4 regions of the Mycobacterium sp. IDUB_36 genome follow, and region 4 is predicted to be linked to each of the others. Evidence: riboswitches for the same ligand, from Rfam matches in the RefSeq annotation. Region 4 holds a riboswitch; each other region holds the start of a gene.
The links. A riboswitch is a leader RNA that binds a small molecule or an ion and turns the genes downstream of it on or off. The one in region 4 is predicted to bind cobalamin.
Positions count from the first base shown of each region.

Region 1: linked by a shared signal. The riboswitch ahead of metE (5-methyltetrahydropteroyltriglutamate--homocysteine S-methyltransferase) and the one ahead of ACZYW1_RS21750 (VWA domain-containing protein) in region 4 are both predicted to bind cobalamin.
Region 2: linked by a shared signal. The riboswitch ahead of ACZYW1_RS05655 (PPE domain-containing protein) and the one ahead of ACZYW1_RS21750 (VWA domain-containing protein) in region 4 are both predicted to bind cobalamin.
Region 3: linked by a shared signal. The riboswitch ahead of ACZYW1_RS05610 (ABC transporter substrate-binding protein) and the one ahead of ACZYW1_RS21750 (VWA domain-containing protein) in region 4 are both predicted to bind cobalamin.

Region 1 is NZ_JBVAXH010000001.1:3,473,257-3,481,084, reverse strand. Features, by position in the region: gene ACZYW1_RS17325 (lysostaphin resistance A-like protein) at 1-146, opposite strand, end outside; gene ACZYW1_RS17320 (NAD(P)H-binding protein) at 213-1,346, opposite strand; gene ACZYW1_RS17315 (type III polyketide synthase) at 1,613-2,653, shown strand; gene ACZYW1_RS17310 (isoprenylcysteine carboxyl methyltransferase family protein) at 2,657-3,157, shown strand; gene ACZYW1_RS17305 (enoyl-CoA hydratase-related protein) at 3,188-3,982, opposite strand; gene ACZYW1_RS17300 (thiolase family protein) at 3,979-5,124, opposite strand; gene ACZYW1_RS17295 (SDR family oxidoreductase) at 5,290-5,952, shown strand; cobalamin riboswitch at 6,031-6,241, shown strand; gene metE (5-methyltetrahydropteroyltriglutamate--homocysteine S-methyltransferase) at 6,370-7,828, shown strand, end outside.
Region 2 is NZ_JBVAXH010000001.1:1,148,204-1,156,031, reverse strand. Features, by position in the region: gene purE (5-(carboxyamino)imidazole ribonucleotide mutase) at 1-305, shown strand, start outside; gene ACZYW1_RS05665 (acyl-CoA dehydrogenase) at 341-1,510, shown strand; gene ACZYW1_RS05660 (DUF2127 domain-containing protein) at 1,517-2,302, opposite strand; gene ACZYW1_RS05655 (PPE domain-containing protein) at 2,337-4,040, opposite strand; cobalamin riboswitch at 4,119-4,303, opposite strand; gene ACZYW1_RS05650 (hypothetical protein) at 4,372-4,770, shown strand; gene ACZYW1_RS05645 (N-acetyltransferase family protein) at 4,767-5,267, shown strand; gene ACZYW1_RS05640 (class I SAM-dependent methyltransferase) at 5,264-6,169, opposite strand; gene ACZYW1_RS05635 (DUF4177 domain-containing protein) at 6,301-6,588, shown strand; gene ACZYW1_RS05630 (cation efflux transmembrane domain-containing protein) at 6,771-7,334, shown strand; gene ACZYW1_RS05625 (DUF7676 family protein) at 7,340-7,828, opposite strand, start outside.
Region 3 is NZ_JBVAXH010000001.1:1,139,561-1,147,388, forward strand. Features, by position in the region: gene ACZYW1_RS05580 (LCP family protein) at 1-34, shown strand, start outside; gene ACZYW1_RS05585 (TIGR03089 family protein) at 199-876, shown strand; gene ACZYW1_RS05590 (DUF1490 family protein) at 998-1,282, shown strand; gene ctpC (manganese-exporting P-type ATPase CtpC) at 1,296-3,446, shown strand; gene ACZYW1_RS05600 (heavy metal-binding domain-containing protein) at 3,523-4,311, shown strand; gene ACZYW1_RS05605 (DUF5073 family protein) at 4,311-4,685, shown strand; cobalamin riboswitch at 4,705-4,876, shown strand; gene ACZYW1_RS05610 (ABC transporter substrate-binding protein) at 4,918-6,093, shown strand; gene ACZYW1_RS05615 (iron chelate uptake ABC transporter family permease subunit) at 6,099-7,148, shown strand; gene ACZYW1_RS05620 (ATP-binding cassette domain-containing protein) at 7,145-7,828, shown strand, end outside.
Region 4 is NZ_JBVAXH010000002.1:731,695-739,522, forward strand. Features, by position in the region: gene ACZYW1_RS21750 (VWA domain-containing protein) at 1-1,925, opposite strand, end outside; cobalamin riboswitch at 1,935-2,104, opposite strand; gene cbiE (precorrin-6y C5,15-methyltransferase (decarboxylating) subunit CbiE) at 2,115-3,329, shown strand; gene cobM (precorrin-4 C(11)-methyltransferase) at 3,332-4,105, opposite strand; gene cobJ (precorrin-3B C(17)-methyltransferase) at 4,093-5,610, opposite strand; gene ACZYW1_RS21770 (precorrin-8X methylmutase) at 5,607-6,272, opposite strand; gene ACZYW1_RS21775 (nitrite reductase) at 6,269-7,114, opposite strand; gene ACZYW1_RS21780 (sensor domain-containing protein) at 7,171-7,828, opposite strand, start outside.

The DNA of each region.
Region 1 (7,828 bases), on a different contig from region 4:
GATGCGACGCCGAGCACCATCACGATCGAGACGATGATCCGCCGCCGCCGCACTGTCGACGGCGGTTCATTGTGCGGCACAGCGACATTGACGATGCCGCGGCGAATCTCTTCCAGAGCGCTGGGCTGGGGACTCAGGTCAGTCACGTGCGCTGCCCCTCCTGACTTCGTTGACCGCACCACTGCCGCGGAACGCCGCAGCGCCGGTCATGTCTAATGCACCTTCGGTGTGAGCGTGATCAAGATATCGAGCCCGGTACGGATCGCACCGGCGATCGGACCCGAGACAGCGCCCACCAAGCCGAGGCCGGGTCGCACGACCGCTGGAGTCACCATCCTCGCAAGCCGCCGGATCCGCAACGTGTCGCCGCCCGCCCAGGCCGGATCGCTGTCGGCGAGGTGGTGGGGGTCGACGAGGGCGTTGACCGGACGGGGCCGGTCGCTCGAGAGTGCGCGGCCGATCGAATCCTCGATCGTCATCAGTCCACCCGGCGGATCGGGGATCAGGTCGCGGAGGCCGGAGCCGCTGGCTCGCATCGGGTAGTCGAGCGACTCGACCAGGTCGGCCGCCAGTCCGTCGGGCACCGGGAGGGCGAGACCGGTCACCCAGGATGCCAGCTTGGTGTCGATACCCCACACCGGCAGGCCGGTCTGCCAGACGCCGGCGACCCGCGCGTAGGTCTTCAGCATGTCGCGGTAGGACGTGGTGTCCGGCCCGGCGATGTCGTAGGAGCCCGCCGGCACCCGCTCCGGGTCGGCGGCCGCGACGAGGTAGTACAGCACATCGGTGATAGAGATCGGGTCGATCGGATTTTCCATCCAGGACGGAATCGGGATGACCGGAAAACGGTCTGCGACGTAACGCATCATCTCGAACGACGTCGACCCCGCACCGAATATCACCGCGGCACCCAGCCACACCACGTCGGCGCCGCCATCGACGCTCAGCGCCTCGGCCACCTCGGCTCGACTGGCCAGGTGCTCGGACAGGCCTTCATCGGAGGGCACGAATCCACCGAGGTACACGATGCGGCGCACCCCGGCGTCCTTGGCCGCGACAGCGACGTTCTCGGCCGCGGCGCGGTCGGCTTTGCGGAAGCCGGGTTGGCCGATGGCATGCACCAGGTAATAGATGACGTCGACGTCGCCGGCCTCAGTCAGCGCATCGCGTGCCGAGTCGGCATCGGCCGCATCCAATCTCACCGCGGTCACGTCGTCGAACCATCCGAACGATGCCAGCCGGGCCGGGTCACGGGTGGCCGCGACGACCTCGTGTCCGGCCGCCAGCAGCGCTGTGACCAGTCGCGATCCCACGTATCCCGTCGCGCCGGTCACCAGTATTCGCACAATGTCAACCTATCGATTGGAATGAACGTTCAACCTACCGATCGGAATGAACGCAGATATTGACTCCCGGATTGCCCCGTGTCCGCGGCGGCAAACCGAAGTGGCCGTTCTCACATACCATGCGGCCGGTTCGACACGGATCCACCGGTCCGATCCGACGGCGGGATCCGGTGGATCGGGCTGAACCAATTGAGCTGTCCGACCGTGACGTTTAACGTGAGCGAACGCAACCAGTTTCGCCCGAATCGCAAGGGGTGAAAGCCATCATGTCATCGACTCCCTCCGTCGCAGCAGTAGCCGTCGAGTTTCCACCACATCAAGTCAGCCAAGCTGAAGCGATCTCCGGTCTGACCGGGTTCGGCGGTAGAGAATTCGATCGCTTCGGTGTGAGCGCAGGTGTGCAGCAACGCCGGATCGCGCTGCCGCTGGCCGATTACGGAAGACTCGGCGGCTTCACCGAAGCCAACAACATCTTCATCGAGGTGGCGCTGACGTTGGGCGAGCGCGCAATCCGGGCGGCGCTGGACGCGGCGGGCGTCCAGCCGTCCGAGGTCGACGTCGTCTTCTCGACCACGGTGACCGGGTTGGCGGTGCCCACCCTGGAGGCCCGGCTGGCAACGCGGCTCGGGCTGCGGCCCGACGTGAAACGGGTGCCGCTGTTCGGCCTGGGTTGTGTGGCCGGCGCCGCGGGCGTGGCCCGCATGCACGACTATCTCCTGGCTTTCCCGGACCAGGTCTCGGTGCTGCTGGCTGTGGAGCTGTGCTCGCTCACGCTGCAGCGCGACGATCTGTCGGTCGCGAATCTGGTGGCCGCCAGCCTTTTTGGCGACGGCGCGGCAGCTGTCGTCGCCAAGGGATCCGCCCGCACACCCGCCGGGCCCCGGGTGCTGGCCACCCGCAGTCGCATCTATCCCGACACCGAAGACGTCATGGGTTGGGACATCGGCAGTAATGGCTTCAAGATCAAGCTGTCCACCGAGGTCGCGACCGTCGCCGAAAAATACATCGGTGACGATGTACGCCACTTCCTCGGCGATCACGGTCTGACACCCGAAGACATCTCGACCTGGGTGTGCCATCCCGGTGGTCCGAAAGTCATCGAGGCGATCGAGAACACCCTGGATCTTCCGGCCACGGCGATGGATCACACTCGAAACTCGTTGCGTGAGAACGCGAATCTGTCGTCGGTGTCGGTGCTCGACGTGCTGTGCCGGAACATGGCCGAACCGCCGCCGCCGGGATCGTTCGGCCTGATGATCGCGATGGGTCCGGCGTTCTGCTCAGAACTCGTGCTGCTCGGCTGGTAGACGATGTACTACCTGCTGATCCTGGCCGTCGCCGTCGAGCGGGTGGCCGAGCTCGTCGTCTCGAAGCGCAACGCCCGGTGGGCTTTCGCTCACGGCGGCAAGGAGTTCGGGCGCAACCACTACCCGGTGATGGTCACCATTCACACCGCGCTGTTGCTCGGTTGCATCGCCGAGGTCTGGGCGCTGCACCGGCCGTTCCTGCCGTGGCTGGGCTGGCCGATGCTGGCCTTGTCCGTGATGACCCAGGTGTTGCGCTGGTGGTGCATCGTGACGTTGGGGCACCGGTGGAACACGCTGGTGATCGTGTTGCCCGAGGCGCCGCTGGTGCAGGGTGGGCCCTACCGCTGGTTGCACCACCCGAACTACGTCGCGGTGGTGGTCGAGGGTTTCGCGCTGCCGCTGATTCACACGGCGTGGCTGACCGCGATCTGTTTCACGGTGGCCAACGCGCTGCTGCTGACCGTGCGGATCCGGGTGGAGAACGCGGCACTGGGCTACGCGTGAGTCACCCCGGCGGTAAGGCGCGCCGGGCTTTCAGCGCGCCTTCCAGACCGGCGGCCGCTTCTCGGCGAAGGCCAACGGTCCTTCCTTGGCATCCTCGGTGCGCAACAGCGTTCCGAATTCACGGGTGGTGCGCGCCCAGCTCGGCTCTTCGTCCGGAATGACACCGTCGTCATCGGCACCGCAGGCGATCCGCTTGCTGGCCTGCACGGACAGCGGCGCGTTGACGGTGATCCGCTTGGCAAGCGCCAGTGCGGCTTCCAGCACCGTGCCATCTGGAACGACCTCGTTGATCAACCCCCAGTCGGCGGCCTCACGGGCGCCGATCGGCTCGCCGGTCAGCAGCATCTGCATGCCGACCTTGCGGGGCAGCTGCTGGGCGATGCGGAACACGCCACCCGCGCCGGCGAGCAGGCCCACCTTGACTTCCGGCAACCCGAACTGCGCACGCTCTTCGGCCACCACCAGATCACTGGCCAGGGCCAGCTCGGTGCCGCCGCCCAGCGCTGTGCCGTTGACCGCGGCGATCGTCGGCTTGTCGATGAAGTGGTGGACGTAACCGGCGAAACCCCATTCACCGTGGTCGGGGTGATACAGGTTCTCGCGGCGCGAGATGGCCTTGAGATCCGCTCCGGCACAGAAGGATTTGTCACCTGCCCCGGTGATCACCACCGCACGGATCTCGGGGTCGTGCTGCGCCTGCTCGAGCGCGTCACCGACGCCGATGCTGACGGCACCGTTGACGCAGTTACGCGCCTCCGGCCGGTTGATGGTGATGACGAGGACATCGTCGCGGCGCTCGGTGAGCACTGCGGCGGTGTCGGTCACAGCAGCTCCACGATGGTGGCGTTGGCCTGACCGCCACCCTCACACATGGTCTGCAGCCCGTAGCGAATTCCCTTGTCCCGCATGTGGTAAAGCATGGTGGTCATGATCCGGGCGCCGGATCCGCCGAGCGGGTGGCCCAGCGCGATCGCGCCGCCGTTGGGGTTGAGCTTCTTCTCGTCGGCACCGATGTCCTTCAGCCAGGCCAGCGGCACCGGCGCGAAGGCCTCGTTGACCTCGAACACGCCGATGTCGTCGAGCGACAGACCGGACCGCTTGAGTGCCTTCTGGGTGGCCGGGATCGGCGCGGTCAGCATGATCACCGGGTCGGCACCGGCCAACACGGCGGTGTGCACCTTGGCAATCGGGTTGAGCCCCAGGTCTTTTGCCCTCTCCGCCGTCATGATAAGCAGCGCCGCCGAACCGTCGGAGATCTGGCTGGAGTTACCGGCGTGGATCACGCCGTCTTCCTTGAAGGCCGGCTTCAGCTGAGCCATCTTCTCGATCGGGGTGCCGCGACGGATGCCCTCGTCCTTGAGTACGGCGTTACCGTCCTGGTCTTTGATCCCGACGATCTGGTCGTCGAACGCACCGGAATCCTGTGCCGCAGCCGCCTTTTCGTGCGACCCCAGCGAGAACTGGTCGACCGTGGTCCGATCGAAGCCCCACTGCTCGGCGATCATCTCGGCGCCGATGCCCTGGTTGGGGGTCCGGTCGTAGCGGGCCTTGAAGCCCGGCGAGAACGGGTTGCCGCCGTTGGCGAGTGAGGCGCCCATCGGGGTGCGCGACATCGACTCGACACCACCGGCGACGACGACGTCGTAGTGTCCGGCGATCACGCCGGCCGCGGCGAAGTGGATCGACTGCTGGCTGGAGCCACACTGCCGGTCCACGGTCACGCCGGGCACGGTCTCCGGCCACCCCGCGGCCAACAGCGCAGTACGGCCGATGTCCATCGCCTGCTCACCGGCCTGCATGACGCAGCCCCAGATCACGTCGTCGACCAGGCCGGGATCGATGCCGGCCTTCTGCACCAGGCCGTTGAGAACCTGTGCGGACAGGTCGGCGGCGTGGACGCCGGACAGGCCGCCGTTCCGCTTGCCGACTGGTGAACGAACTGCCTCGACGATGACGGCTTCAGCCATGGCTATCTCCTTTGACACTCCGGCTCATTTGCCCGACTCCTCCTCAGACCTGCGGCCTGCATCGTCGTCGCGCGGACTTGGATCGATTGTTGACCAACCGCTTAGTTGGGTCGTCGCCGGGGTCCCTTACTGGTAAGTAGCGTCGGACTCCGTACTTTGGAAGACATGTCCCGCATCCTCATCGTCGGCGGCCACGGCAAGGTCGCCCTGCATCTGGCCCGCATCCTCACCGACCGCGGAGACGAGGTGACGTCGACCATCCGTAATTCCGATCACGCCGACGACATCACCGCCGCCGGTGCCCACCCGGTCGTCGCGGATATCGAGCACTTGGACACCGATGCCCTCGCAGACGTGGTGAAAGGTCAGGACGCGGTGGTGTTCTCCGCCGGCGCCGGTGGCGGCGACCCGGCCCGCACCTACGCCGTCGACCGCGACGCCGCGATCAGGGTGACCGATGCCGCCGCCCAGGCCGGCGTGCGGCGGTTCGTGATGGTGTCCTACTTCGGCGCCGGGCCCGATCACGGTGTCGCGGAGGACGACTCGTTCTTCGCGTACGCCGAGGCGAAGGCGGCCGCGGACGCCCATCTGCGTGCCGGCGAACTGGATTGGACCGTGCTGGGCCCGGGCCGCCTGACGTCGGACCCCGGGACCGGACGGATCGCGGTGGGCGCGGGAGCGGCCGACAAGGCAGAGGTCTCCCGGGAGGACGTCGCTTCGGTGGCGGCCGCAGCGTTGGCCGATCCGTCGACGATCCGCCGCACCATCGACTTCAACAACGGCGACCTACCCATCGCCGAAGCGCTGGGCGGCAGCGGCGATCACTGAGGGCGGGACGTCGAGCACACCGGCCCGGCACCGTCGATCAGGTAATCTTCACCTCGCAGTCGGTCTGCCGGTCCCATCGTTTTTTGTGACGGGTGCGGCACCGAGCGAGGCATGTTAGATGTGCTTCGTAAGAGGGAACCCGGTGCGAGTCCGGGACTGTCCCGCAGCGGTATGCAGGAACGAACGTCGTCAATAGCACTGGTCACCAAACCGGGAAGCGACGGCCAGTAGGAGCACCAGCCGGTGCATGCCTGTGAGTCCGAAGACCTGCCGACTGTGCCGGGCGCGCCGCGCCTGGCGGCTCACCGCCTCGTGGAATGGGCGTCTGGCCGTAATGGTTGCAGTGCTGTGCACTGCGCCGGACCGGTTGTGCGTCCGTTGGCGGTGACCACCCCGTCAATTTGAAGGACGACAACCGTGACCGCAACACCCTTCACCGCCACCGTGACCGGCTCGCCGCGCATCGGGCCGAAGCGAGAACTCAAGCGCGCCACCGAAAGCTACTGGAAAGGCAACACCAGCCGATCGGAGCTCGAACAGGTCGCCGCCACCATCCGCCGCGACACCTGGTCGCAGCTGGTCGACGCCGGACTCGACTCGGTGCCGGTCAACACGTTCTCCTACTACGACCAGATGCTCGACACCGCCGTGCTGCTGGGCGCCCTGCCGCCGCGCGTAGAGGGCGTCTCCGACGAATTGGATCGCTACTTCGCAGCGGCTCGTGGCACCGGGGATATCGCACCGCTGGAGATGACCAAGTGGTTCGACACCAACTACCACTACATCGTCCCGGAGATCGGTCCCAACACCGAGTTCTCGCTGCACCCGGAGAAGGTCCTGAGCGAGCTCAAAGAGGCTCGCGAACAAGGCATTCCGGCCCGTCCGGTCATCATCGGCCCGATCACCTTCCTGTTGCTGAGCAAGGCCGTCGACCGTGCGGGCGCCCCGATCGAGCGGCTCGACGAGTTGGTTCCGCTCTACGAGGACCTGCTCGGACAGCTTGCCGACCAGGATGTGCAGTGGGTACAACTCGACGAGCCCGCACTGGTGACCGACATCTCCCCCGATGCCGCCACGCTCGCCGAGCGCGCGTACTCCACGCTGGGGGCGTTGGACAACCGGCCGGCTATCCACGTCGCGACCTACTTCGGCAACCCCGGCGACACATTGGCCGCCCTGGCCCGCACACCTGTCGAGGCGATCGGTGTCGACCTGGTCTACGGCGCCGACACCGCGTTGGCCTCGGTGCCTCAGTTGGGCGACAAGACGCTGGTGGCCGGCATCGTCGACGGCCGCAACATCTGGCGGACCGACCTGCAGGCGGCGCTGGGCACCCTGGCGAGCTTACTGGGTTCGGTTGGCTCGCTTGCTGTTTCGACATCGTGCTCGACGTTGCACGTGCCCTACTCGCTGGAGCCCGAGACCGATCTGGACGACGCGCTGCGCAGCTGGCTGGCGTTCGGCGCGGAGAAGGTGCACGAGGTCGCCACGTTGGCGAAGGCGCTCAAGGACGGCCGCGACGCGGTGGCCGACGAAGTCGCCGAGTCGAATGCCGCGGTCGCGTCACGTGAGAAGGACCCGCGGCTGAACAACAGCAAGGTGCGCGAGCGCCTCGAGTCGATCGCGAAAACCGGTGGCACGGAACGCGGCCCGGCTGCTGAGCGCCGCGAGGCACAGACCGAGCGGCTGCACCTGCCGGCGTTGCCGACGACGACGATCGGGTCCTTCCCGCAGACCGTAGAGATCCGCAAGGCCCGTGCCGCACTGGTCGCCGGCGAGATCGACGAGTCGGAGTACACCCGCCGGATGCAGTCCGAGATCGCCGACGTGATCAAGCTGCAGGAGTCGCTCGGCCTGGACGTGCTGGTACACGGCG
Region 2 (7,828 bases), on a different contig from region 4:
CCCATCTGCCTGGAATGGTGGCGGCGGCGACGCCGCTGCCGGTGATCGGCGTTCCGGTGCCGCTGGCCAAGCTGGACGGTTTGGACTCGCTGCTGTCGATCGTGCAGATGCCGGCCGGGGTGCCGGTGGCCACCGTGTCGATCGGCGGAGCCCGCAATGCCGGCCTGCTCGCGGTGCGCATCCTGGCCGCGGCCGAACCCGGCCTGCGCAGCCGGATCGTGGCTTTTCAGAAGGAGTTGGCGGAGTCGGTGCTGGCCAAGGATTCGGCTCTGCAGCAGCGTCAAGGTAAAGTTACCGACGAGTAGCACCCGCGGTCGGGACAGAAAAGAGGAGGCCGGAAATGGCTCAGTGGGCCGGAGATTCGTCGTTCGATCTGTTCCAGCTGCCGGACGAGCACAACGAGTTGCGGTCGGCGATTCGCGCGCTGGCGGAGAAGGAGATCGCCCCCTACGCCGCGGAGGTCGACGAGCAGTCACGCTTCCCCGACGAGGCGCTCAAGGCGCTCAACGCGTCGGGCTTCAACGCCGTCCACGTCCCCGAGGAATACGACGGTCAGGGTGCCGACTCGGTGGCCGCGTGCATCGTGATCGAGGAAGTGGCGCGGGTCGATGCGTCCGCGTCGCTCATCCCCGCGGTCAACAAGCTGGGCACCATGGGCCTGATCCTGCGCGGCTCCGACGAACTGAAGAAGCAGGTGCTGCCGACGCTGGCCAACGACGGGCTGATGGCCTCGTATGCGCTGAGTGAGCGCGAGGCCGGCAGCGACGCCGCGTCGATGAAGACCCGCGCCAAGGCCGACGGCGACGACTGGATCCTCAACGGCGCCAAGGCGTGGATCACCAACGGCGGCAAGTCATCCTGGTACACGGTGATGGCCGTGACCGATCCCGACAAGGGCGCCAACGGCATCTCGTCGTTCATCGTGCACATCGACGACGAAGGCTTCACCGTCGGCCCGAAGGAGAAGAAGCTCGGCATCAAGGGTTCGCCGACCACCGAGCTGTACTTCGAGAACTGTCGCATTCCCGGCGACCGGATGATCGGCGACCCGGGCACCGGCTTCAAGACCGCGCTGGCGACCCTGGACCACACCCGTCCGACCATCGGTGCGCAGGCGGTGGGTATCGCCCAGGGCGCGGTCGACGCCGCGATCGAATACACCAAGGAGCGCAAGCAATTCGGCAAGTCGGTCAGCGACTTCCAGGGTGTGCAGTTCATGCTCGCCGACATGGCGATGAAGGTCGAAGCCGCCAGGCTGATGGTCTACAGCGCGGCCGCCCGCGCCGAGCGCGGTGAGTCGAACCTGGGCTTCATCTCGGCGGCGTCGAAGTGCTTCGCCTCCGACGTGGCGATGGAAGTCACCACCGACGCCGTGCAGCTGTTCGGTGGCGCCGGCTACACCACCGACTTCCCGGTCGAGCGGTACATGCGCGACGCCAAGATCACCCAGATCTACGAGGGCACCAACCAGATTCAGCGGGTGGTGATGTCGCGCGCCCTGCTGCGCTGACGACGACTACGCCTGCGCCGGTGCGGCGGCGGCCGTCTGGCTCGCCGCCGCGCTCTCGACGCTGAGCAGGCTCTCCGCCTCGTGGTCTTCCCGGTAGGCCTTGCCGCCGCCGTTGAGGCCGAACAGCCGTTTGCTCCACAGCAGCCACACCACCGCGACGATGTTGACGACCAACGCGAAAGCCCGGAGCGCGGTGACCTTTTCGGTCACCTCGTAGATCTCCAGCGGCAGGAACACGCTTGTCGCGATCACCGCGAAGTACTCACCCCAGCGCTTCATCAGCCAGAGTCCGACTGCCTCGATGAGCTCGATCAGCGCGTAGCCGGCCAGACCGATCGCGATCCACTGCAGCGTCGACGACGACAGCGCGAAGGCATGGGAGATCTGGTGGACGAGTTTAGAATGCTCCGGGTCCCAGCCGATCTGATTGGCCAGCGGCTTCAGCAGCGGAATGTCTCTGTCCAAGGCCTGTTGCAATCGTTCGCGCGAGCCGCTGAATTTCAGCACCCCGGCCGCGACCAGAAGGAACATCAGGCCGCGAAAGGCCCGCTCGACCGCGAGTAGGCGCATCAAGGTGCGATCCCGCAGGAACCGGCCGCGCGGAATCTCCGGCGCGGTGTTCGCCGGACCATGATTGCGCGGCGGCCCGACGACGAACGTCTCGCAGCGCAGGCAGCGCCAGGCCTCCCCGGCGGGCGTCTGGACCGTCAGCCGCTCGCGGAGATTGGGTTCATCGGGAGCAAATGTCGCGTGTCCGCGCAGTCCGCACGAGCGCAGCGCAAAATCCACCATGAGGGCACGCTACAGCGACCGGCCGCGATCGGTCTCAGTCCAGGTCCGGGTTCCAGGTGCCCGGCAGCATCGGCATGGTCGAGTCGGCGCCGAACTGGTCGCGGGTCAACGTCGCCAGCCCGGCCGGTTCGGCGCCGTCCGCACGCGCCGCGCTGCCCGCGAAGCCGAGGCGACCGCCGTCGAGATCGGATGCCGTCACGTCCGGCTCCAAGTCCATGTATTCGTAGCCACGCCCGATCATGGTGGCCTGCGCGCGCCGTCGCCGCCGCACCGGCTGCTTGTCCTCGAGAGCGGCTGCGGCGGCCGGTATTTCGGCGCTGTCGACCGCCGTCTTGGTGGCGCGCTTGCTGGCGCCGCGGGCCTGCCGAGCGGCGAGGCCCAAATCGCCGACCATGTACATGTAGGCCGGCATCGTCACACCCGTTGGACCCGCGGGGGTGGGCGGCGGAGGAGGTGGCGCCGGCGCCGCGACCGGGGCGTGCGCCACCGTCACCGGGGCCGGGGCGGGGGCCATCGGCGCGGGCGCCGGCGGTGGGGGCGGGGTCGGAGCCAACGCGATCGCCGGGGTCAGCGCCGGCAGGGCTGTGGCGGGCGCCAGTCCGGCCAGGCCGGCCAGGCCCGCCAGACCTGCCGCGCCCAGCGGTGCCGCGGCCAACGGCAGCAGCGACGAGGTCGCCAGCGGCAACAGGCTGGGCAGCGCCAGGAGCAGCGGCTCCAGGATGTAGTGCAGCAGCTGGATGGTGTTGCCGATAGTGGACCCGACGATCTCCACCAGCGCCAGCGGCGCGACCAGGATCAGCGCCTGTGGGTTGACCGCGGCGGTGTAGACGATCGCCAGCAGGTCGTCGACGATGACCATGCCGGTGAAGGCGATGTAGGAGCCGGGGTCGAGCGGGACCGACAGCACGTAGGCGAGGCTGAACGGGTTGAGGTAGCTCAACGGGTTGCCGGTGAAGGCCAGCCACGACCCGGGCACGCCGATCGGCGGCAACCACGACGGGTCCAGACCCTGCAACCACGCTCCGATCGGATCGTTGACGCCGGTGTAGCCGATCTCGTTGAAGAAATCCAAAAGCTGCTGATAGAGCGGGAAGTCGCCGGTGTTCGGATAGGGCGGTTGCGGGAACAGGCCTTCCAGATATTGCTGCAGTTGGGTGAACCAGGCCGGCGGTGCCGTCGGATCGGTGGCATCGGCCGCCGCAGCCTTCATGATCGTCGGCGCCGGTTGGGCCGGCGGCGCGGCGGCGACGCTCGCTCCCGCGACGCCCTCGTAGGTGCCCATCACGGTGGCCGCTTGTACCCACATCCGCGCGTAGTCGGCCTCGGTCAGCGCGATCGGGATGGTGTTGATGCCAAAGAAATTGGTCGCCGACAACACCGCGTGGGTGGCGTGGTTGGCCGCCAGCTCACCCAGGGTAGGCATGGCGGCCAGTGCGGCGGTGTAGGCCGCTGCCGCAGTTTCCTGCTCGGCGGCCATCGCGGCGCTGTTCACGCTCTGTTGCAGCAGCCACTCCAGATACGGCGCGTGCGCGGCGGCGTAGCTCTCAGCGCTCGGGCCCTCCCAGCCGCCTTGCGCCGCGCTCAGCACCGCGGTCAATTCGTCGGCGGCCTCGGAGTATTCGGTGCTCAAGCCGGTCCACGCCGACGCAGACGCCAACAGGGAGCCCGGACCCGGGCCGCTACTCAGTAGCGTCGAATGCACTTCCGGGGGTGAGGCGATCCAGATCGGCGCGGTCACGGCCGGCCGTCGGAATCTGGAAACGACAACGCGCGCAGCGCCATGAGGGACTCTCGCTCCCGGGGTCGACCGCCCCGTGTTGCAGGACGCGATGACGTGAGTCTCCTGGCTCTCGGATCGCTGCTTGCCTCGCCTTCCGGCCGTGGCCGTGGCTGGTGAGGGTCGCTCCCCGATGACAGTGGCGGGACCGCGCCGGATTCACACCGGCTTCCTCTGTCGTCATCGCCTAACGGGGGAATTTTGCCACACCACGTCAAATGCCGCTTTCGAACCGTCGGCGCGTCATCCCTATCGGGTCCCGGGCGGCGAAGCCGAACTGTACGGTGACCGCATGACGGGCAACCCGCGCGAGGCCGTGCGCAATCAGCTCTTGCTGAATGCGCTCAGCGGTCCGGTCGATCTCAATGCGGTCGATTGGCTTGTCAAGCACCACCATTCGTCCGCCTCGCCGCACGAGGTGCAGGCCGAGACGCTGGACGCGATCAGCGAATGGGTGGGCGAGGGGCTGTTCCGGCTCGGCGAGCCCGCGGGCAAGGCGAGACGTTTTGCCGCCTGGCATCATTCGCTCGAACATTCACTGCACAAGATCTCGCACGCCTACATCAAGCGGTACGACGATCCCGAGAAGTGGATGTACTCGGTGTGGCTGGCCTTGACGGCGAAGGGCGAACTGCTGGCCCGCTCGATCGAAGACAAGGACATCGACGGGTACCGGTCGCCGGCGACGTGAACGCGCCCCGGATCCGGCTCGCGACCGCCGACGATCTGGTGCGCGTCCGCGAGATCGTCAACCACTACATCGAGCAGTCGGTGTTCAATTTCCGGACCGAGCCGCAGAGCCTCGACGAGGTGCGGGCGTCATGGGAGAAGCTGCACGGGCGGTTCCCGTGGCTGGTGGCCGGCATCGACGGCCGTGTCGTCGGGGCGGCCTACGCGGGACCGTGGAACGAACGCGCGGCCTATCAGTGGACCGCTGAGGTCACCGTCTACATCGAGGAGTCCGTGCATCGCCGCGGAGTCGGTGACGCGCTCTACACCGAGTTATTGGACCGACTGCGTATCAACGGGTTTCACAGCGCGGTCGCGGTGATCGCGTTGCCCAACGACCCGAGTGTGCGGTTGCACGAACGGCACGGGTTCGTGCGCGCCGGACACCTTCGCGAGGCGGGTTTCAAGCACGACGCCTGGCACGACGTCGGGTTCTGGCAGTGCGTCCTGGCTCGCTAGCCGGCGACGAGTTCTGCGGTGCAGTAATAGTTTTCGGTCTGACCGTCATTTCGTTCCGGCGCGGGCAGTCCGGCGTCGGCCAGTAGCCGGCTGGACCGGTGCCGGGTGGTCTGCCAGCCGCGTTCGTCCAGGTAGGGCGCCACGTCGCGGCGTTCACCGCTGTACCAGAGGTCGTCGAGGCGGGCGTCGAGGCCGTGTTGGTACCACTTCTCCGACGACGCGTGCATGACTTCCAGCGATTCCGGTGAACTCAGAAAGATCTCGACGACCAGCCGGCTGCCGGGCGCACTGAGCTCGGTGATGTTGTCCAGCAAGCGATCCTGGGCGTCGGGCGGCAGGAAAGCCAGCAGGCCCTCGGCGACCCACGCGGTGGGCAATTGGGCGTCGAAACCCGCGTGTGCCAGCGCCCCCGGCCAGTCGTCGCGCAGATCGATCGGCACTGCCCGCAGGTCGACGGTCGGCTGGGCCCCGGCCGCAGCCAGCGTCGCGGTCTTGAAATCCGTCACCTGCTGCTGATCGATCTCGAACACCACCGTCTGCGCGGGCCAGGACAACCGGTAGCCCCGCGCGTCGAGGCCGGAAGCCAGGATCACGACCTGGCGGATGCCCGACGTCGTCGCGTCGGTGATGAATTGGTCGATCAACCGGGTGCGCACCGCCAGCAGGTCGGTCATCGGCTGCATGCCCCACGGGTGGCCCGCGATATCGACCTCGTCGCCACTGATCTCACCGTTCGCCCAGCGGGTGAAGAAGTCGACTCCGACCGCGCGAACCAGCGGCTCGGCAAACGGATCGTCGATCAGCCCGTCCCGGGTGGCTCTGCCCCGGCCCGCGGCGACCATGGTGGCGGTGGCTCCCACACTCGTTGCCAGATCCCAGGTGTCGTTCTCGGTACGCGCCATGTGAGCCAGGGTAGCCATCCGATGCTGGGAGTTACCTTGCGGCGGGAGGCCGCAATTCGGCGACATTCCTTAACGCAGCGGCCAGTTGCCATTCACTTTTCTGGGATCGCGGCCGCATAAGGTACCGCCTTATGAGCGCACCTTCACCCGTGCCCCCGACAGGCTTGTCCGCCGGCAACTGGTCTCCACCGCGCTGGGAGACCACGTTCATCAGCGTGACGAACGCGACCCTGCAGGTCGTCATCGACGAGGCCGACCGCGCTCTCAACGCCCACGGGGCCGAAGGCTGGGAAGTGGTGAACTCCTCGGTGCAGCGGGTCCAGGTTTCGCACCACTTCGCGGGCTACGACAAGGGCGGCGAGTTCTACTTCGAGTGGAGCATCGTCTGCACCCTGAAGCGTCCCTTGGCGCCTTCTTGACGGCCGGACTGGTTCGCCCCCGGCGCGCATTGACCTAACATCGCTGGGTGACCGAATCCCGTTCGACGAGCGATCAGGCCGGCCTCGTCGTCGACGCCTGCTGCGCCGAGACCGGGCACGGACACGGACACGCGCACGAACGCGACGCCCAGTGGCAGCGCGGCGCGCAGTGGGCGTACCGGCTGGCCTGGGTCAGCATGGTCGCGATGCTCACCGAAGGCGTGGTCGGGCTGTGGCAGGGCCTGTCGGTCGGCTCGATCGCGCTGACCGGTTGGGCGCTGGGCAGTCTGCCCGAAGCGCTGGCCAGCGCGATGGTGGCGTGGCGATTTTCCGGGTCGCGGACGGCGTCGGCGACCGCCGAGCGCCGCGCCCAAGTCGGCGTCGCCTGGTCGTTCTGGCTCACCGCGCCCTACATCGCCGCGGAATCCGTCCACCACCTCCTCGAGCGGCACGACGCCGAGACCTCAGTCGTCGGCATCGTCTTGACCGCTGCCTCGCTGGTGCTGATGCCGATCCTGGGCCGGGCCAAGCATTCGCTCGCCGAGCGGTTGGGCTCGGCGGCCACCGCGGGGGAGGGCACCCAGAACTACCTGTGCGGCGCGCAGGCCGCGGCCGTCCTGGTCGGTCTGGCCGTGGCGGCGATCTGGCCGGGCGTCTGGTGGTTCGACCCGGCGATCGGCCTCGGCATCGCCGCGGCGGCGATCTGGCAGGGCGTCAAATCCTGGCGCGGCGAGGACTGCTGCTGACGTTCTCAGCCGTGCCGAAATCCCTTGCCAGAGCGGTCGAGTGGATCGGGTTCCAACCCCAGGAACGTCGCCCGCAGACGGTCCCACAGCTCCAGCTGCGTCCAGTCGGGCTCGTCGCGCATCTGCTGAGTGTTGGTCAGGAACGGGCCGGGCAGCATCAGCGTCATCAGCTGGTCGTCGCGGCCGTTGAACAGTCGCACGCCCCACGAGGTGGGCGCCCCGTCACTGCCGATGCGGCGGTACATCTCGGCGCGGGCACAGCGACGGATCCGGCCGAGCTCGGGACCGCTGTCCCGGTGCTCGCCGATGCACAGGTGAAAGTGCCAGCGGCCGAAGTCGATCGTCGCGTATCCGTCGTACATCGAGATCCGCTTGGGCGGGTTGGGTGCGGCGACCTCCCAGGCGGCGCCTTCGACCAGCACGCCGAACCAGATGTCGTCCCAATACTCTTCGAAGCACAGCGTGATCAGAGCGAGCAGATTTTTCTCGTCGGT
Region 3 (7,828 bases), on a different contig from region 4:
CGCCGGCAGCGATCACCCGGAGTGCGTCAACTGATCTCGTGCCGCGACGATGCAGAGCGCGAAGCGCGATGAGGAGAAGCGGCACCGAACTGATCTCGTGCCGGCGACGATGCAGAGCGCGAAGCGCGATGAGGAGAAGCGGCACCGGACTGATGTACTGATGCGGTGACGACTCTGAGCGCCGCGATCCTGGATCCGATGCTGCGCGCCGACCCGGTCGGCCCGCGGATCACCTATTACGACGACGCCACCGGCGAGCGCATCGAGGTGTCCGCCGTGACGCTGGCCAACTGGGCGGCCAAGACCGGCAACCTGCTGCGCGACGAGTTGGGAGCCGGGCCGTCGAGTCGCGTCGCGGTGTTGCTTCCGGCCCACTGGCAGACGGCCGCGGTGCTGTTGGGGGCATGGTGGATCGGCGCCGAGGTGCTGCTCGGCCCGGTGACCGACGCCGATGTGGCGTTGTGCACGGTCGAACGACTCGACGAGGCCGACGACACCGGCGCCGGCGAAGTGGCGGTGCTGTCACTGGATGCGTTCGGCCGCCCGGCGCCCGACCTGCCGATCGGCGTCACCGACTACGCGACCGCGGTGCGGGTGCACGGCGATCAGATCATCGCCGAGCCGAACCCGGGTCCGGCATTCGACGGCAGATCGGTCGACCAGGTGCTGGAATCCTGCCACACGCAGTCGGCAGCAACGGGTTTGACGGCGGGCGACCGGGTGCTGTCGACGGCACCCTGGGAGACACCCGACGACGTGGTCCACAATCTGCTGACCGTGCTGGCGGTCGGTGGGTCGCTGGTGTACGTCGCCAACGCCGACCCGGCGACGCTGGCGCGCAAGACCGAGACCGAGAAGGTCACCCGCAACCTCTGACCAGGAGCACCCCGCAGGACAGAGACCAGCAGATCGCCGCGCCCCCGAAAGCATGTTGATATCGCTATATGTCGATGCTACGGTCGACGAAACGCATGACGCCGAGGGAGGACGTTCGACGATGGTGGTGCAAGGCCTGCTGGGCAAAGCAGCTGGGACAGTGGTGACCGGTGTCGTCGGCGTCGGTGCCTACGAACTGTTGCGCAAGGCGCTGAACAAGGCCCCATTGCACGAGGCCGCGGTGTCGGCGACCGAGTGGAGCCTGCGTGGCACCCGACGGGCCGAGGAAGCCGCCGAGTCCGCCCGACTGAAACTGGCCGACGTGGTCGCCGAGGCCCGCGACCGCATCGGCGAGGAGGCACAACCGCCGGCGATCGGCGACCCCGGTCACGATCACGAGCACTGAGCGCGTCGCGACCATGACGACCGATCTACAGGTCGTGTCCGACGCCGCGGGGCGCATGCGGGTCAAAGTGCCGTGGGTGCGCGCCAATTCGCGGCGCGCGGTCGCGGTCGAAGAGGCCGTCGACCGCCAGAACGGCGTCCGGGCGGTGCACGCCTATCCCTACACCGGCTCCGTCGTCGTCTGGTACTCGCCCAAGCGCTGTGACCGCGACGACGTGCTGGCGGCCATCGCCGAGGCCGAACACGTTGCTGCCGAACTCATTCCGGTCCGTACCCCGCGCTCCTCGGACATCCGCAACACCGAGGTCCTGCGGATGGTGATCGGCGGTGCCGCGCTCGCCCTGCTGGGCATCCGCCGCTACGGCTTCAACCGTCCCCCGCTGCTGGGTGCATCCGGCCAGCTGGTCGCGACCGGTGCCACGGTCTTCATGGGTTACCCGTTCCTGCGCGGCGCACTGCGCGCGCTACGGTCGGGACGCGCCGGCACCGATGCGTTGGTGACCGCCGCGACCGTCGCCAGCCTGGTGCTGCGCGAGAACGTCGTCGCCCTCACCGTGCTATGGCTGCTGAACATCGGTGAGTACCTCCAGGATCTGACCCTGCGCCGGACCAGGCGGGCCATCTCGGATCTGTTGCGGGGCACCGCGGATACCGCGTGGGTCCTGATCTCGGACGGCGAACAACAAGGGACCGAGGTCCAGGTGCCCGTCGACACCCTGCAGATCGGCGACGACGTCGTGGTCTACGACCATGTCGCCATCCCGGTCGACGGTGATGTGGTCGACGGCGAGGCCGTCGTCGACCAGTCCGCGATCACCGGCGAGACACTGCCGGTGAGCATCGTCGCCGGCTCGGCCGTGCACGCCGGATCGGTGGTGCTGCGCGGACGACTGGTCATCCGCGCCCGCGCGGTCGGCAACCAGACCACGATCGGGCGCATCATCTCCCGCGTCGAGGAGGCTCAGCACGACCGGGCGCCCATCCAGACCGTCGGCGAGAACTTCTCCCGCCGCTTCGTGCCGATCTCCTTCATCGTCTCCGCGGTCACCCTCGTCCTCACCGGCGATGTCCGGCGCGCCATGACCATGCTGCTGATCGCCTGCCCGTGCGCGGTCGGGCTGTCCACCCCAACGGCGATCAGCGCCGCGATCGGCAACGGCGCACGGCGCGGCATTCTGATCAAAGGCGGCTCGCACCTCGAGCAGGCCGGCCGGGTCGACGCGATCGTCTTCGACAAGACTGGGACGCTGACGGTGGGCCGCCCGGTCGTCACGAATATCATTGCCCTGCATGATGATTGGCAACCGGAGCAGGTGCTCGCGTATGCAGCCAGCTCCGAGTTGCACTCCCGGCACCCGCTGGCCGAGGCGGTGATCCGCTCCACCGAAGAGCGCCGCATCACGATCCCGCCGCACGAGGAGTGCGAGGTGCTGGTCGGCCTGGGCATGCGGACCTGGGCCGACGGCCGGACCCTGCTACTGGGCAGCCCGTCGCTGCTGCGGGCCGAGAACGTCGAGGTCTCCGAGGAGGCCTCCGACTGGGTGGACAAACTGCGCCGCCAGGCGGAGACCCCGCTGCTGCTCGCGGTCGACGAGACGCTGGTCGGGCTGATCAGCCTGCGCGACGAAGTCCGCACCGAAGCACCGGAGGTGCTCAACCAGTTGCGCACAAACGGAATTCGTCGCATCGTGATGCTCACCGGTGATCACCCCGACATCGCGACGGTGGTCGCGGCCGAACTCGGCATCGACGAGTGGCGCGCCGAGGTGATGCCCGAGGACAAGCTCGAAGTGGTGCGCCAACTGCAGGACGAGGGCTACATCGTCGGGATGGTCGGCGACGGCATCAACGACGCGCCGGCGCTGGCCGCGGCCAACATCGGCATCGCGATGGGCCTGGCCGGAACGGATGTCGCCGTCGAAACCGCGGACATCGCACTGGCCAACGACGATCTGCGACGCCTGCTCGACGTCGGTGACCTGGGCGCCCGTGCGGTCGAGGTGATCCGGCAGAACTACGGCATGTCGATCGCCGTCAACGCCGCCGGGCTGCTGATCGGCGCCGGCGGCGCTCTGTCACCGGTGCTCGCGGCGATCCTGCACAACGCGTCATCGGTGGCCGTCGTCGCGAACAGTTCACGGTTGATTCGGTACCGCTTGGACTGAACGCCGCTACGCCCGGCGTCGGCCTCGTACGATGTGCGCTACCGGCGAAAGGCTCGATCGGTGAAAGGACGTTCCCGTGTCATCGACCCCGCTCGACCCGGTTGCCAGCGAACGGCTCTCACACGCCGACAAGGTCTTCACCTCCGACCTGTCGGTCAATGAATTCGCCCTGCTGCACGGAGCCGGCTTCGAGCCACTCGATCTGGTGATGGGCGTCTCGGTGTACCACGTGGGCTACCAGTTCACCGGAATCCGGCAGCAGTCCGAGCTGCCGGTGCTCACCGAGGCGACGTACCGGGCCCGCTGGAATGCGATGGCCCGCATGCAGGCCGAGGCCGACGCGCTGGGCGCCGACGGCGTCGTCGGTGTGCGGCTGGAATGGCGCCAGCACGGTGCCGAGGCCGAGCACCTCGAGTTCATCGCGGTCGGTACCGCGGTGCGCTACACGGCCAAACCCGGGTCCTTCCGGCGCAGCAACGGCCAGGCCTTTTCCAGCCACCTGTCGGGCCAGGACCTGGCCACCCTGCTGCGATCGGGCTGGGCGCCGGTGGCATTCGTGATGGGCAACTGCGTGTTTCACATTGCCGCGCAAGGCTTTCTGCAGACGTTGCGCCAGATGGGCCGCAACATCGAGATGCCGCAGTGGACGCAAGGCAATTACGAGGCACGCGAGTTGGCCATGTCGCGCATGCAAGGCGAAGCCGAGCGCGATGGCGCGCGGGGAGTCGTCGGTGTGCACTTCAACATCCAGAACTACGCCTGGGGTTATCACACGGTGGAGTTCTACGCCGCCGGGACGGCGGTGCGTCGCATCGGCACGGGCGAAACGATCACGCCGCAGTTCGTGCTCGCCATGAACGACTGATGGCGGAATTCGACGCGCAACGCGTGAGCGCCACGGTGACCCGCGCGTTGACCGGCCCGGGCGGAATCGGGTTGATCATCGAGGTTTTCGCCGGATTGCCGGGCGTGACACACACCCCGGCCCGGCGCGGGATGTTCAAGTCGCAGCCGGCGCGGTTGCAGATCGGCGACTGGCGCTACGAGGTGACGCCGGACGGCCGCTTGCTGGCGGCCCACGTCGTGGGCGGCGTCGTGATCGGCGAAGAGGTGTTGCTCGCCGACGCGGTCGGCCCGCATCTGGCCCGTTCCCTCGGCCAACTGGCCGCCCGCCACGGCGCGACGGTCGTCCCCAACATCGACGCAGCGGTGGACGCCCTGAGCGCCGGGGCGGGTTGACCCCTCCGTCGACCCCCGCACGACATGCGATAATCCCCCGGTTGGGCGATGACGACAGAGGAAGCCGGTGCAAGTCCGGCGCGGTCCCGCCACTGTCATCGGGGAGCGACCCTCACCAGCCACGGCCACCCGGCCGGAAGGCGAGGCAAGCAGCGATCCGAGAGCCAGGAGACTCACGTCATCGCGTCCTGCGACCCGGGGCGGTCGACCCCGAGAGAGCTGGCGAGCGTCGATGTCACGCCGTTTCTGGGTGGCGCTCACGGTGAGCGCATGGCTGCCGGTTGCCGCCGCGGCCTGCGGCGCGAGCCCGCATACCAGCGCTCTCCCCCGCCGTGACTGCATCACCGACTATCGGCCCGGCGTCGACTATTTCCCGGACAAATCGACGGTCTTGGATGCCACCAACTTCAGCCTGGCCTACCACGACAGTTACCAGGTCCTGACCGTCAAGCAGTCCTACCCGCACGGCCACCCGGAGTCCTACGTGCTGGTGCGATGCGGCGCGCCCATCCCCGAATTGACCGGCGATCTGGTTGGGGCGCAACGGATTACCATACCGGTCGCCAGCATGTACTCGGCGTCGATCACCCAGTTGGGCATGCTCGGGGAGCTCGGCCGAACCGACGCGGTCACCGGTGTCGCCGCCACCGACGACGTCGTCAATCCCGAACTGCGGCAACGGATCAGCAGCGGGAAGACGGTCGGCTACGCACCCGGCACCCAGGTCGACACCGAGGGTGTCGTCGCCGCCCATCCCGACGTGCTGGTCAGCGGCGGACTCGAGGAGCCGAGCTACCCGAAACTGCGCGACGCCGGCATCAGCGTGCTCGCCGACGCCGAATGGCTGGAAGCGACGCCGCTGGGCCGGGCCGAGTGGATCAAGGTGCTCGCCGCGCTGACCGGGACCGAGAAGAAAGCCGGTCAGATCTATTCGCGGCTGCGTGACGACTACGCCGCGGTGGCCCGCAGATCGGCCGGCGCGCGACCCGTTGACGTGCTGTCCGGCGCCATGTACCAGGGTGTGTGGTCAATGCCGGCCGGCGGCGACTACGCCGGGCGCCTCATCGTCGATGCCGGCGGCAGCTATCCGTGGGCGGGTGACCCCGGCAGCGGGTCGCTGCAGCTGAATTTCGAGTCCGTCTACGCCAAGGCCGGGCAGGCATCGCTGTGGCTGGTCGCCGACGACTGGAAGACCACTGACGACGCGCTGGCCGCCGACTCCCGGTACGGCGAACTCGCCGCCGTCCGAAGCGGTCAGGTCTGGTCGGCGACCAAGGCGGGCAACGACTACTGGGAGCGCGGCCCGGCGCGGCCGGATCTTGTGCTCGCCGATCTGGTGGCGATCCTGCACCCGGACCTCGAGCCGCAGCACGAGTTCACCTTCTACCGAAAGTTGGCCCGCCCGTGACGGCCGTGACGGCGCCGATCTCGTTGCGGCTCAACCGAACCGCGGTGGTCCTGACGGGGCTGGTCGTCGCGGTGGCACTGCTGAGCGTGCTGGGTATCGCGCTGGGCCCGGTGCGGGTGCCGTTGCTCGACACCGCCCGCATCCTGGTGGGCGCCCCACCCTCGGACGCCCGGTGGCAGGTGATCGTGCACGGCATGCGATTGCCCCGCGTGCTCACCGCGATTGCCGCGGGTGCGGGCCTCGGCGTGGCCGGTCTGCAGATGCAGACGTTGTTCCGCAACACCCTTGCCGACCCCTACGTACTGGGCGTCAGTTCGGGCGCCGGCCTGGGCGTGGCGGTGGTGGTGATCGCCACCGGGTCCGGCTTCGCCGCGGGTCTGAGCGACGACCGGGTCGGCGTGACCGCTGCGGCCGCGGCGGGTGCCGCCGCCGTGCTCGCGATCGTCCTGACACTGGCGCACTGGGTGCGCTCGGCGGCGACCCTGCTGCTGATCGGGGTGATGGTGAGCGCCGCCACCACCGCCGTGGTCAGCGTGCTGCTGGTCTACGCCGACCCGCTGCGGGTCCAGCAGTATCTGATGTGGGGTCTGGGCAGTTTCGCCGGCACCAGCTGGGGCGACCTTCGGCTGCTGCTGCCGATCGTCGCGGTCGGGGTGGTCGCGGCCGCGTCGACGCTGCGCGCGCTGAATGCGCTGCTGCTCGGCGAGAACTACGCCCGCACACTGGGAATCGACGTACGCCGGGCCCGGTTGATCACGCTCGCATCGGCGTCGTTGCTGACGGGTGCCACCACCGCGCTCTGCGGGCCGATCGCCTTCCTCGGGCTCGCGGTGCCGCATCTGACCCGCTTCGCCCTCGGCACGTCCGACCACCGGGTGGTGTTGCCGACGGCGGTCCTGATGGGCTCGGCGATCGCGCTGGCCTGCGGCATCGTCAGCCAGGTGCCGGGCAGCGACGCGGTACTCCCGATCAACGCGGTGACCGCCCTGATCGGGGCGCCGATCGTGGTCGCGGTGCTGGTCCGCAGCCGCCGCGGGCTGGGGGTGCCGCAGTGAGCATCCTGCAGTTGCGCGACCTGACGATCGGCTATCGCCGCCGGCGACAAGTCACCACTGTCGCCGCGGAGTTGTCAGCGGTGGCACACGGCGGTGAGCTCACCGTGCTGCTCGGTCCCAACGGGTGCGGAAAGTCGACGCTGATCCGCACCATGTGCGGATTGCAGCCCGCACTGGGCGGACAGGTGTCGCTGGACGGGACGGACCTGGCCGGCGTCGCGGCCGACCGGTTGGCCCGGCGGGTCGCGGTCGTGCTCACCGACCCGGTGGACCCGGGACTGCTGTCGGTCCGTGAACTCACGGCGCTGGGTCGCATCCCGTATCTCGGTGTGACGGGCCGACTCTCGCGCGACGACCACGACATCGTCGCCCAGGCACTGACCGCCGTCGGTGCCGGTCACCTCGCCGAGCGCCCGGCCGCCGACCTGTCCGACGGCGAGCGGCAACGTGTGCTGACCGCCCGCGCGCTGGCTCAGCAGCCGGAGGTGCTGGTGCTCGACGAGCCGACCGCGTTCCTGGACGTGCCGTCGCGTATCGGCCTGATCGCCATGTTGCGCCGGCTGGCCCACGAACAGGGGCTGACGATCGTGCTGTCCACCCATGACCTCGAGCCGGCGCTACGGGAGGCCGATCGGGCGTGGCTACTCGGCCGCGACGGCACCCTGGTCGACACCACGCCC
Region 4 (7,828 bases):
ACCTGAGCCAGCGGCACGTGCTCGGCATTGAGGTGCTCGGCGAGGGTGACTGCCAAACCCATTCGCATCCGGCCGCTTTCACAGTCGACGACGATGCTGTCGATGCCGTCGTGCAGCAGCACAGCCGCAGCCTGATGAGCCCGGGCAACGGGATCGGGGCCCGCGGTCGCCCTGCCGTCGGTCACGATGACGAGCAACGGCCGTCGACTCGGATCTCGCAACCGCTCACGCCGGACCACCTCGGCGGCCTTCATCAGCCCTTCCGCGAGCGGCGTCCGCCCGCCGGCCGGTAAGTCGTCCAGTCGCTTGGCCGCGATGTCGATCGATCCGGTTGGTGGCAGGGCGATCTCGGCCGCGCGGTCGCGGAAGGTGATGACCCCCACCCGGTCGCGGCGTCGGTAGGCGTCGAGCAGCAGCGACAGGATTGCGGTCTTGACCTGCTGCATGCGTTCGCGTGCCGCCATCGATCCCGAGGTGTCGACGACGAACACCACCAGGTTCGCTTCCCGTCCCTCGCGGACCGCCCGACGAAGATCGGTGGGCCGGAGCAGCAGGCGGCCGGTGCTGCGCCCGCGAGCGACCTGATGTGGCGCGGCGGCGCGGACGGTCTCGACGAGGTGGATGCCCGCATCCGACAGCGGGCTGGCCCCGGTCCGTCGGCCCGTCGTCGTCCGCGCGCGGCTGCGACGGCCGGCGTGCCCGTCTCCCACGCCGCGGACTGTGAAGAGTTTTGTCCGATAGGGCTCTCCGGCACCGACCGGCGGTGCGGATGCCGGATTCTGCTGTCCGCCGCCCGAATTGGGCGGTGCGGTGTCGGGAGCGTCCTGGCCACCGCCGGGGTCGTCGGGGTCGAGGTCAGGGTCGGGCTCGGGCGCCTGATCGGTTTCGGGCGGCAAGAGCTCGTCGAGTTGGTCGTCGTCGAGCCCGGGAGCGTCGAACGGGTTGCGCCGACGACGATGTGGCAGCGCGAGTTTGGCGGCCGCGCGCAGATCGTCGATGTTGGGATGGTCGCGGTCGTGCCACGCGGCGTGGGCCGCGGCGGTCCGGGCCATGACGATGTCGGCCCGCATTCCGTCGACACCGGCCGCGGCGCAGACTTCGGCGATTCTGAGCAGTGCGGCGTCGGTGAGCTGGATTCGACCCAGCAGCGACTGGGCGTGCTGGATCCGATTGACAAGCCGCTCTTCGGCGTTCGCGTACCTCGCGCGAAACGCCTCCGGGTCGGCGTCGAACTGCAGCCGCCGGCGCACCACCTCGGCCCGCTGCACCGGGTCTTTCGGCGCGGCGACCTCGACCGTGAGACCGAAGCGGTCGAGCAATTGCGGACGCAGTTCGCCCTCTTCGGGATTCATCGTCCCGACCAGGACGAACTTCGCGGCGTGGGTGACCGAGATGCCGTCGCGTTCCACGGTGACGGTGCCCATTGCGGCCGCGTCGAGCAGGAGATCGACCAGGTGGTCGTGCAGCAGATTGACTTCGTCGACGTAGAGGATTCCGCGGTGCGCCTTGGCCAGCAGCCCGGGTTCGAAATGCACCGCGCCGTCGCTCAGCGCCTGCTTGAGGTCGATCGATCCCGCGACGCGATCCTCGGTGGCACCGACCGGGAGTTCGACCAGTCGCACGGGTCGGGTTTCGACCAGCGCTCCGGGGCCGAAGGTCCCGTCCGGAGAGGCCGGGTCCGGGTCCGCCGGGTCGGTAGAAAATCGGTCGCCGGCGACCACGTCGATCGGCGGCAGCACCCGGGTGAGGGCGCGCACCAGCGTCGATTTCGCGGTGCCTTTTTCGCCGCGCACCAGCACGCCACCGATGCCCGGATCGATGACGCTGAGCACCAGCGCGAGTGCCATGTCGTCGAGCCCACCGGGCGCGTCGGGATCGCCACCGACCACGGCGGGGAACGGGTACAGCTGATCAGTTCTGGTCATGGTGAGGCTCCGCTCGTTTCATGCGAGGCCGGCAGTCGGACTGACCGCTCGTGCGCCCATGGACCGGGCGGCGCGACGGATCACCGTAGCGGGCCTGTGCCGGAATCTCACCGGCTTCCCTCGTTCCCCCACGAAACCATTACGCCTGTTCGCAGGGTGCCTCGCGGGCCTTACGCTAGCATCGCCGCCGTGCCGACCTCCGACCTGCGGGTAACTGTCATCGGCGTCGGCGCCGACGGTTGGGACGGGCTGTCGCCGCTCGCGCGGGCCACCATCGCGGCAGCGGAAATCGTGCTCGGTGGCCCGCGTCAGCTGGCGCTGCTGCCCGCCGTCGACGGCCGGGTCCATCAGCCCTGGCCGTCCCCGCTGAGCGCTGCGCTGCCAGACCTGTTGACGCAGTACGCGGGCCGCCGGGTGGTCGCGTTGGCCTCCGGCGACCCGATGCTGAGCGGAATCGGCACCACGCTCGTCGACATCCTGGGCACCGACCGGGTCACCGTCATCCCGCATCTGTCGTCGGTGACCATCGCCCGGGCCCGGCTCGGCTGGTCCGCCGAATCCACCGCGGTGGTCAGCGTCGTCGGCCGCGACGTCCACGCCGCCCTGCGGGAGCTCGCTCCCGGTCGCCGGGTCTTGGTGCTGTCCTCTGACGAGAAAACCCCGGCGGCTCTTGCCGATCTGCTCGCCGCGCGCGGGTACGGGGCGAGCCGCTTCGTCGTGCTGGGTGGCCTCGGCAGCGACCAGGAGACGATTCGGGAGTCGACGGCCGGAGAGTTCGACGGTCAGGCACCACGGCTGAATATCATTGCGTTGCAATTGAATGGTCCGCTGCTCGCCGGGTGGGCAAGCGGCCTGCCGGACGAATTGTTCGAACACGACGGCCAACTCACCAAGCGGGATCTGCGGGCTGCCGCGCTCGCCCGCCTGCTGCCGGCGCCCGGTCAGCTGCTCTGGGACGTCGGCGCCGGTGCCGGTTCGGTGGGCATCGAGTGGATGCGCGCACACCCGAGCTGCCGGGCCGTTGCCGTGGAGGCGGACTCCGTTCGCGCCGAACGGATCGGCCGCAATGCCCGCTCGCTGGGTGTACCCGCTCTGCAGGTGGTCCACGGGTCCGCCCCAGAGTCGTTGAGCGACTTGGCCGCTCCCGATGCGGTCTTCGTCGGCGGCGGCGCGAGCCGACCCGGGGTGTTGGCGCGCTGTCTGGACGCACTGTCGGCCGGCGGCCGGATCGTGGTGCACGGCGTGACGGTGGAGACCGAAGCCGTCCTGGCCGCCGCGTACTCCGAGCACGGCGGTGAGCTCACCCGAATCCACGTCGAGCACGCTGCGCCGGTCGGGTCGTTCACCGGCTTCGCGCCGGCCCGCGCGGTGACGCAGTGGGCGTTCACCAGGCCGGCCGGCTGAGGTCACCGAAAAGCCGATCGGTCGCGCTGCGGGTCGTAGAGGTGGCTCTCCCCCGCCCGCGGATCGGTGCGCTCGCCGAGTGCGTCACCCACCAGGATCACCGCTGCTTGGCGAAGATCCGCCGCCTCGACCTGCTCGGCGATGTCGGAGATCGTCCCGCGGAGAACGACCTCCTCCGGCTGCGACGCCCGGTAGACCACCACGACCGGGCAGTCCGGGCCGTGTGTCGGCCGCAGATCGTCCATCAATCCCCGGATCGAGGTGATGGCCAGATGCAGCACGAGAGTCGCACGGGTCGCGGCGAACGCGGCCAGCGACTCGGTCTCGGGCATCGCGGTGGAGCGCGCCTGGACGCGGGTCAACACAACGGATTGCGCGACGAGCGGGACGGTGAGTTCGCGACCGACCCGCGCCGCGGCCGCGGCGTAAGCCGGCACCCCCGGCGTGATGGCCCACGGCACGCCGGCCGCGTCGAGCCGCCGAGCCTGCTCCGACACGGCGCTGTACAGCGAAGGGTCACCCGACACCAGTCGCACGACTCGTCGGCCGGCGCCGTGCGCCTCGACCATCGCGGCGACGATCTCGTCCAGGTCCAGCTTCTGAGTGTCGATCAATTCAGCTGTCGTAGAACAGGTTTGCAGCACACCGGGATCCAGATAGCTGCCTGGATAGAGCACGGTGTCGGCCGCTGCCAGCAACCGGGTAGCCCGCACAGTCAGCAGGTCGGCGGCACCCGGTCCGGCGCCGACGAACTGGACGGCGGTCACCGCACCCACCGCGGCGTCCACACCCGGCCGGAGGCAGTGGTCCGAGTGCTCGATGCGCCCACCAGGACAAGGCTTTTCATGTCGATGGTGTCGGCGTCGAGGTCGCCGAGCGTGGTCACGGTCAACGATTCCCCGGTCCGGCCGACGTCACGACCGACCACGACGACCGTTTCGGGGCGACGGTGTTCGAGCAGAATGTCCCGGGCCAGCTTGATCTGGTCGGGGCGAGACCGCGAAGCCGGGTTGTAGATCGCCACTACCAGGTCGGCGTCGGCGACCGCGCGCAACCTCTTCTCGATCACCGGCCACGGCTTGAGCCGGTCCGACAGGCTCATCACCGCGAAGTCCGCGCCCAGCGGCGCTCCGGCCAGCGCGGCGACGGCGTTGACGGCCGACACCGCGGGCAGGACCCGGATGGGAACCTCGGCGAACCGCTCGTCGTCGGCTGCCTCGAACACGGCCGACGCCATGCCGAACACGCCTGCGTCGCCGCCGGAGACGACGGCAACGGACTCACCGCTCAGGGCCAGGTCGAGCGCGAAGCGGGCGCGGTCGACCTCGACGGTATTGCCGGATGCGTGCCGCTGCAGACCTTCTCGCTGCGGCACTCGCGCCACGTACGGCGCGTACCCGACGACGTGCCGCACATCGGACAGCGCCGTCGCCGCCTCGGGCGTCAGCCAGTCGTCCGGTCCGGGGCCGAGCCCGACCACCAGGAGTTCGGCGATACCTGCGGCACTGGAAACCGTTGCCGGACTGGGCTCTTCGGCCATCACACGGGATCGCGGCCCATTGATCGAATCACCGTTGACCACGATCAGCGACAGGTACGGCACACTCGATTCGTCGACCTCGGCCACCGGCATCCAACGCTGCTGAGGGTGACTGGCGCGCTCGACGTACATCGCGTGTTCAAGACGCCCGGCGGCGGCGAGCGCCCGGCGGACCGCCGGAAAGGTGCGGCCGAGTTTCATGATGATCGCGCCGTCGGTGTCGGCCAGGCGCCGGGCAAGCTCCGGCTCGGGCAGGGTCCCGGGCAGGACGGTCAGCACATCGGTCTGCCGGACCAGGGGCCAGGCGACCGCTGCCGTCGCCGCGGCGAAGGCCGGAATTCCCGGTATGACTTCGGTGGCAAAACGGGCGCTGAGCCGGTCGTGCATGTACATGAAGGAGCCGTAGAACAGCGGATCCCCTTCGGCGAGAAGGGCGACCGTGCGCCCGGCCTCCAGATGCGCGGCCAGCCGGGCCGCCGACTCCTCGTAGAACTCGGCCAGCGCTCCGGCGTACCCGCCGGGATGGTCGGTTGTTCCAGTGGTCAGCGGGTAGCGCAGTTCTTCTTCGATCGCATCCGTAGGAATGAGATCCGCGGCGATGGTCCGCGCGTAGGACTGTTTGTTGACGCCGGCGTGGTAGGCGATGACGTCGGATTCGCCGATGATTCGCGCCGCTTTGCGGGTGATCAGCTCGGGATCGCCTGGACCAAGTCCGATTCCGTAGAAGCGCGCCAACGTCATTCGGCCTCCGAGGCCAGCGCGTTGATGGCCGACGAGGTGATCGCCGAGCCGCCGCGCCGTCCGCGCACCGTCACGAACGGGATGTCGATGCCGTGGTCGCGTGACAATGCGGCAAGGGCCGACTTGGATTCCGCGGCCCCGATGAATCCGACCGGACAGCCCACGATGGCCGCAGGCCGAGGCCCACCGTCGATCAGCATCTCCAGCAGGTGGAACAGCGCGGTCGGTGCGTTGCCGATGGCGACGACCGCACCGGCCAGGAGGGGTTCCCACATCGACACGGCGGCGGCGGTACGGGTGGTGTTCCACTTCTTCGCCAGTTCCGGCACACCGGGCTCGTTCAAGAAGCAGTGCACCTCGTTGTGCGCGGGCAGCCGGCCGGCCGTGATGCCGGTCGCGACCATCCGTGCATCGCAGAGGATCGGGGCTCCCGTTTGCAGCGCGGAACGCGCGGCCGACACCAGTGACGGGTGAATCACCAAGTCGTCGACCAGGTTCGGCTGACCGGTGCCGTGGATCATTCGGACGGCGAGTTTCTCGGCGTCGGCTGGGACCCGGGACAGGTCGGCTTCGCGGCGGATGGTGGCGAACGAGTCCACGTAGATGGCGGGGCCGTCGGCGATGTAGTCGTAGCGCCGGGTCGGCTTGCGGCTCTGGGTCACCCAGTCACCTCGTGCGCGTTCGGGACGAGGATGCCGCGCCACGGCGTGACGATGACATCCGCGCTGTCCGTTGCCTGTTCGAGCAGTGACTGCACACTCTGGGGTGTGAGCGCACCGTCCGCGACGGCTGCATGGTTGCCGCCCGGCACAACGCCGTACGGCAGGGGCGGCGCTGGAGCCGGGATGCGCGGGTCGGCGGCGACCGGCGGTCGCAGCGGCCGACTGAGCTCGCGAATGTGCCACGGCGCGTCGGCGCCGGTACCTCGTGCCGTAAAGAACTGCGACGCCAAATCGGCCAACCCGTCGGCGATCTCGTCGAGGGCCACCACGTCACCCCACTGGTTGCCGATGCGCAACTGGGCCGCGCCGTCACCGAGCGCTACGCATCCCAGGTCGGTGCCGTGCTTGCCGGCTCCGGTCAACCGATACAGCAGATCGCCGCGGCCGTCGTCGAGGGTGAACAGAAACCGCCCGGGTAGCAGAGCGAGGTTCGGGTCGGCACACAGCAGCGTGTCGAGTCGTTCGATCGTCGGGCGTAAATCGGCGAGGCCGCCGGCCAGGCCTGTCTGCGGTGAGGCGAGCACATTGCGTACGAGTTCATGTGTGCGCGTGGGGATCAGCCCAGTCGATTCGAGCGCCGTCGTGGCGTCAGCCGTGAGTTGTAGCCCGTCGGCGGTGAAGCCGCGCAGTTGCAGGTTGGCGCGGCGAGTGAGGTAGATGCGACCGTCGCCGTGGCGTCGGCTCACTTCCGCCAGCCGTCGCAGGGCCGCCGTGGGCAGCAAGCCGCCCATCAGTCGGATCCGGACCAGCAGCCCGTCCTCGGCCTGCCACGGTCGCCACACACCGGGACACATGTCTGTCCGAGTGCGGGTGTGGGTCCTCATCAACATGTTCCGGGTCAGCTCAGCTCGCTGACCTTCTCCATCATCGCGTGGGCGACATCGACCGCACTGGTGTCCGGTTTGGCTGATCCCGGGTCCGAGGGCCGTCGCTCGCCGAAGAAGACGATTTCGACCTCGACGATGCAGTTCAGTCGGACGCCGACGGCGCGCGCCTGCGGGGTGGGCGTCAGCGCCGGCATATTGGGAAGCGTGGATGTTGCGGTATTGGTCACTGCGACAACGGAATCCATGGTGTGGACGTCACCGATCACAGTCGTGGTGTTGATCGGTCCGGCGTCTTCGGTCGTGGTCTGACCTTGGCATCGTTGCCATTGCTCGGGGAACTTGGCGAACAACGCCTGCGCCTGCTCGGCGGACGGCAGTGCGACCACGCCCTCCATCACACTGATCACCTGGGCGGGGTCGCCGTTGTTCCACCACGACACCGATGCCACATCCTCGACGTCGGCGGAGCCGTACACGCTCTTCTGCAACATCGCCGCGACGGCCAGGCAGTCGGCCGATTCCGGAGACGCATCTCGCTGGTCGAGCACGTCCGCGCCACCGAATTTCGCGGGTTGACGAGCAACGAAGGGTTGGCCGAGCATCCGCGACAGCACCTTGCCGTTGCGCAGAACGCGTTCGACGACCCTGCCGGACAACGGCTTTGGTTTG